One region of the Microcoleus sp. LAD1_D3 genome, then DNA from elsewhere that is predicted to be linked to it. Evidence: riboswitches for the same ligand, from Rfam matches in the RefSeq annotation. Region 1 holds a riboswitch; the other holds the start of a gene.
The links. Region 1 has a riboswitch for cobalamin ahead of QUA74_RS22265 (DUF1636 domain-containing protein). Riboswitches for the same ligand answer to the same signal wherever they lie in the genome.

Region 1 (3,204 bases):
ACCGTAAATTAAGAGGCAAATATGTCAAAATATGACTCCCATCTCAGATGCTCCTTTTGCGGCAAGTCCCAGGAGTACGTCCGCAAGTTAATAGCTGGGCCCGGCGTCTACATTTGCGATGAATGCGTGGAACTGTGCAATGAAATTTTAGAGGAGGAGTTCTTTGACTCCAGTAAAACAATTGGTCAACAGATTCCCCAATCAGAGGTGCGAGAGTCTCAGGGACAAGGAACGCGGCGTCCGGGTCGATCGAACAAATCGAAAATCGTTTTAGCTCAAATTCCCAAACCGACAGACATTAAGCAGCATTTAGACAACCACGTCATCGGCCAGCATTCAGCAAAAAAAGTTCTTTCTGTAGCAGTTTACAACCACTACAAGCGCTTGAGCGTTGACCAAGCTAAAGATAACGACAAGTCTTCCCCTGACAGCGATGTAGAATTGCAAAAATCCAACATCCTGCTAGTTGGGCCGACAGGTTGTGGCAAAACTTTGTTAGCGCAAAGTTTGGCGCAAATGCTCGAAGTTCCGTTTGCGGTAGCCGATGCGACGACACTGACAGAAGCTGGATATGTCGGCGACGATGTAGAAAATATCTTGCTGCGGCTGTTGCAAATGTCCGATTTTGATGTTGAATCGGCGCAGCGGGGCATTATTTATATTGATGAAATTGACAAGATTGCTCGCAAAAGCGAAAACACTTCGATCACCAGGGATGTATCGGGAGAAGGAGTGCAGCAAGCGCTGCTAAAAATGTTGGAAGGAACAGTGGTTAATGTTCCCCCGCAAGGCGGTCGCAAACATCCTTACCAAGATTTTATTCAAGTTGACACTAGCAAAATTCTATTTATTTGTGGCGGTGCTTTTGTCGGTTTGGAAAAAATAGTTGAACAGCGTTTGGGTAAAAAATCCTTGGGCTTTATTCAGCCAACAGAAAGCGACAGCAACTCAACTTTGCCGGCGAAGGATAAGCGGGCCGCTGATATTTTGCAGCAGGTACAGCCCGACGATTTAGTCAAGTTTGGTTTGATTCCTGAGTTTGTGGGGCGGATACCGGTGGTGACGGTGATTTCGCCGCTGGATGAAGCAGCTTTGATGCAGATATTGACCGAGCCCCGAAATGCGCTGGTGAAGCAGTATCAAAAGCTGTTGAAGATGGACAGCGTGGAGTTGGAATTCCAGCCGGAAGCGCTACGGGCGATAGCCCAGGAAGCCTATCGTCGCAAAACTGGCGCCAGAGCTCTCCGCAGCATTTTAGAAGAGTTAATGCTCGATGTCATGTACGAGTTGCCTTCTCGCAAGGATGTGGCTAACTGTATGATTACTCCTGAAATGGTCGAGAAGCGATCGACTGCGGAATTGCTGTGGCATCCCGCTTGGCACAAACAGCACGAAACTGCATAATTTGTAATCTGTAGGGTGCTTGTGGCGCACCCTACAAACTACTAGACAAGCCCCCAGATTTATCCCTGGGGTGGCTTTCTCCAATCTAAAATCTAAAATCTAAAATCGATTGGCGGCAAGTGCGGTATGATGTGATTTCGCGATCGGTTCTAGCGGGGAGCAGCCGTTAGAGGAAACGGGGAAAGTTCGGTGCAAGTCCGGCGCTGTCCCGCAACTGTAATGAAACCCTTGTGGTTTCTCAAGTCAGAATGCCCGCCGATATCTAACTCACTTTTGAACGCATCTGCGAGGTACGGATGATGGATGGAATTAATGCGGCTGTACGCACAAAGCACAGTCTATTTGTTTGCACTGCTTGCGCTAGTGTTTGGAAAAACGGCAAGCGCGAAGGTAAAAGCGGCGGTCAACAATTCATGGAAAATTTGTCGCAACTCGCTAAAGATTGGGAGTTTTCTGATAAGTTTGAGATTCAAGAGGTTGAGTGCATGAGTGCTTGCAGTCACTCTTGTGCGGTGTCTTTTGCTGCTGTTGGAAAGTACACTTATCTGTTTGGCGATTTACCTGCAAATGAGTCGGAAAGTATCGAGGCTGTACTCGAATGCGCGGGTCAATACTATGCTAAATCGGACGGTTTGTTGCCTTGGTCTGAGCGTCCTCAAGCTCTGAAAAAAGGCGTTTTAGCAAAGATTCCACCACTACCAAATTAGATAGGTTTGTAGTAAGGATTTTATTTTTTTCCTTTCCTTCTAGTTCCCAGGCTCTGCCAGGTGACGCATACCCAGAGGCTCTGCCTCGTATTAAAAGCGCTCCTTTATTCCAGCGAGGCAGAGCCTCTAGATTAGCATTCCCAGGCAGAGCCTGGGAACGAGATATCCCATCACCCAATAAGCACAAAATTATCAATGCACAAAATTCCTGTTACTGTCATCACTGGTTTTCTCGGTAGTGGCAAAACTACCTTAATTCGCCACTTATTGCAAAATAATGAAGGTCGCCGCATTGCTGTTCTGGTGAACGAATTTGGCGAAATTGGAATTGACGGAGAACTGCTGCGCGATTGCCAAGTTTGCGACGAAGAAGAAAATGTCAGCAGCAATATTGTTGAATTAACAAATGGTTGTCTTTGCTGCACTGTTCAAGAGGAATTCTTGCCGACTATGCAGGAATTGTTGAAGCGCAGAGAACAAATTGATTGTATTTTAATTGAGACTTCGGGCCTCGCACTTCCTAAACCTTTGATTCAAGCTTTTCGCTGGCCGGAAATTCGCACTGGTGCTACAGTGGATGGTGTTGTTGCTGTTGTCGATTGCGAAGCTATTGCTAGCGGTACTTTTGTCGGTGATATGGATGCTTTGATGGCACAGCGACAGGCTGATGATAGTTTAGATCACGAAACTCCGATCGAGGAATTGTTTGAAGATCAGTTAGCCTGTGCCGATATGGTACTTTTAACGAAGGTCGATCGCGTAGATGCGGAAACTCACCAGAAAGTCCAAAGCTGGTTGCAGCAAGAGTTGCGTCCGAGTGTGAAAATTGTGCCCTGCAAAGGGGGCGAAATTAACCCCGATGTGCTAATGGGATTTAATGCGGCCGTTGAGGATGATTTGGAGTCTCGTCCGAGTCACCACGACACTGAGGAGGAACATGAACATGATGATGATATTAACTCAACTTACTTTATTGCCGATCGCGAATTTGAACCTGAAGCATTGGTGAAAAAACTGCAATCCTTGATGCTGCAGGAGGAAATCTATCGGATTAAAGGGTTTGTGGCGGTTCCCAAGAAACCGATGAGGATGG
Region 2 (3,204 bases), on a different contig from region 1:
GTAGTTTGGGCTCCAGAACCATGATATCGGCGATGGAAACCCGCTTTTTCTGGCCCAAACTGAGATTGTGAATTGGTTCGCGGGCGAGTTCGCTTAGATCGAATTGCTCGATCGCCTGCTGCACCTGTTGAGCAATTTCGGATTCTCTTAAGCCTAAATTGTACAATCCATAGGAAATATCTTCTTCTACCGTCGAAGCTACTAATTGATGTTCTGGATTTTGAAAGACGAGTCCGATTTGTTGGCGCAGTTGCATCAAAGATTTGCGATCGTAGCGAAAAGGTTTACCTTGCCAGCTAATGATTCCCTGTTGCGGTTGATATAAGCCATTTGCTAACAGAAAAAATGTTGTTTTCCCACAGCCATTTTGACCGATCAGCCCGCACCGTTTCCCAGCGGGAACTTTGAGATTTAAACCCTGAATTGCCACTCGCGAACCGCAGGGATAGGAGTAGGAAGTGCCAGCGAATTCAAGAATCCATTCAGACATATTCGTTATTTTTTATTTTGTATAGCTTTGTTCCCAGGCTCTGCCTGGGAATAAATACCCGGAGGCTATGCCTCCAATTACCGATTACCGATGAATGATTACCAATTACCGATTACCGATTTCCATTCTATAGCAATCCTTGCAGGAGTCGTAAACTTTTTACCCCACCCCAACCCTCCCCTTATCAAGGGGAGGGAGTAAGAAATTCACAAATGATTTAGAATTGCTATATTTGTGTCAGCCTCGATCAGATTTTGACAACTGCCAAAGTTGCATTTCATAACAGAGATGTTGCTCAAAAAGTTGACTTGCCTCCAATCCTTCAACCACGAGCTTTTTGAACCAGCGACGAAATATCCAGCGCAGGAATTTGTGGACGGGGGGAACAGTGATTGCAATCAAATCTGCAACATAGATCATTGTATTTAGTCCATATCGGCGGAAAGTATCCACATACAAATCGATTGTTGGCAAAATATGGGCGGAAATATCCTCAGTTTTTACTAAAGTGAATCCAGCCTGGTTTAATGCTGCATGAAGTTCCGTAACAACATGACAATTAGAGAACATTCCCTCTTTATAATTAGCATCAGATCGCAGCATATCAGCCAGCAAAACGTAACCGCCCTGATTGAGGATTTTGGCGGCACCGTTAGCAATATCAACAGCCGACATATACTGGCTACTTTCGCTAAAGAGAATAAGATCGTAGCAATGGGTTGCTTTGAAGTCTTCAAACCTCGTGAGGTGGAAGATTGCCCGATCGCCCGTACACTTAAGAAAGCGCTGTTGTTGGAACGGATCGGGTGCGAGCCCTTCGACTGCAAAACCTCGATCGAGCAAATAAGCCGCATTTCCGCCAATCCCGCAGCCCACATCGAGTATCGTATGAGTGCCTTTGGGGATCGCATCCAACAGTTTTACAGTATAAGCTTGCTGAGCGAGGCGCAATCGTGCGATCGTTAGTTCGTCAGCGGGCACAGGTAGGGTTTCCCAATAGCCGTAGTGAAGGTAGGGCGAATCTGTCAGGCCCAAATAGTAATTAAGCGCTGCATTTTGGTAGCGAGTTACCTTGGAAATTTCGATGGATTTTGGCTGCGGCATTCGGAAAATTTAGTAAGTTTTAGGATTTAGGGCAGAGTTGAAATTCTTCCCAGCGCTTGCATACCTGTTCATAGCACTCAACAGGAGAAATTGCCAACCTTTGCAACAAATTGATATCAATGTGACCGTTGGCGATCGACAAAAATATAATGGCTGCCTTGGGTTCGTAGCTATCAATGATTTGCAGCAGATTTGAAACAGTATTTTCCTCTATTTCTAGTTGCTGCAAATAAACGGTTGCCTCCAAGTCGGAAATAAATTGCAGATCGTACTTGATAGTATCTACGCTCCAATTCACAGAACCGTTAATGGGAGTATTGATTTTGCAAGCAACCAAGCCTCGTCCTTGATGCAAAAAACCATTCCAAGCAGTATGTCCGATCGGCAAAATATTCTGGTGAATAAACAAGTTTTGCCAGTAGCCAAAACTACCCTGCCAAACACTATCTTCAATTCGCATTTCTTTTCCATTAAAATATTATACGCTTCAGAACACAGATCCAATTACATCAGCGTTCATCTGTGTTCATCTGCTTATATCTGCGGTTAAAAAACCCCAATCCAATAATAAAAAAAATAATAAACTCACCATCATCCATACCTCGCAGATGAAAAACAACAGGTAAACAAATCGGCGGGCATCCTGACTCAGAGATGCAATGATCTCATTACAGTTGCGGGACAGCGCCGGATTCGCACCGAACTTTCCCCCTTACGTCTGATGGCTGTTCTCCATCAGAGCCGATCGATATACGGGGATATTACCACTATTTGGAACATTTGACAAAAAACCGTCCGCCTATTCACCAAAGTCAATATTTTCATACAAATCGGCCAGCGAAATTTCCACAGCAACAGAGGTTAAACTCAGCCGATCGCCCATACAGCTATATTCCGAAAAAATCCACTTATTCGCATCAGTTTTAGAATATTGCTCGACCTGTAGCCGATATTGGTCGATTAATAAATACTCCTGAAAACTAGGAATACTGCGATAGGCAGCAAACTTTTCATCGCGGTCATAAGCTTTAGTACCTTTAGACAGCACCTCAGCAATTAGCAGCGGATTGGTAATTGTATCCGTCCGTCCAGATTGCAGCTCGATCGGGCGCGCTACCACCATCACATCCGGGTAAGTATAATTATTAAGCTGCGGAACCCAAAGCCGCTGATCCGATGCAAAAATACTGTAAGGTTTACCCTTAAGACTCACCCTCAAAATAGCATTTAAGATGCTCGTAATTTCATTGTGATCCGGTGTGCCGCCAGCCATCAGAACAATCTCCCCATTGATAAATTCATGCCGATCCTGAGAATTGATTTCCAATTCTAGATATTCCTCAGCGGTGTAGGTTTTGGTTTCAACTTGCGCGATCATACACAACGCTCTCCTTTAATCTACTCATTTCATTTTATCTTAAAAATTTGGCTGATTCAACAGAAAAGTAGATTTTAATCATGCTAAGAAACAGGCAAGATGCCTGTTCCACAAAGAGGGAATTTTCTGGTGGGGCGTGAGTTTGGCATCAAGAAGAGGCAAGATGCCTGTTCCACAAAGATTGAATTTTCTTGTGGGGAGTAGGGGTTGGGCCGAAGAGCCCGCCCGCGCG

Region 2: linked by a shared signal. The riboswitch ahead of QUA74_RS07055 (hypothetical protein) and the one ahead of QUA74_RS22265 (DUF1636 domain-containing protein) in region 1 are both predicted to bind cobalamin.

The regions. Positions count from the first base shown of each region.
Region 1 covers NZ_JAUBSB010000048.1:41,666-44,869, reverse strand. The annotation lists gene clpX (ATP-dependent protease ATP-binding subunit ClpX) at 22-1,404, shown strand; cobalamin riboswitch at 1,532-1,678, shown strand; gene QUA74_RS22265 (DUF1636 domain-containing protein) at 1,701-2,111, shown strand; gene cobW (cobalamin biosynthesis protein CobW) at 2,307-3,204, shown strand, end outside.
Region 2 covers NZ_JAUBSB010000008.1:89,747-92,950, forward strand. The annotation lists gene QUA74_RS07045 (ABC transporter ATP-binding protein) at 1-490, opposite strand, end outside; gene QUA74_RS07050 (methyltransferase domain-containing protein) at 728-1,594, opposite strand; gene QUA74_RS07055 (hypothetical protein) at 1,614-2,054, opposite strand; cobalamin riboswitch at 2,211-2,355, opposite strand; gene QUA74_RS07060 (Uma2 family endonuclease) at 2,394-2,972, opposite strand.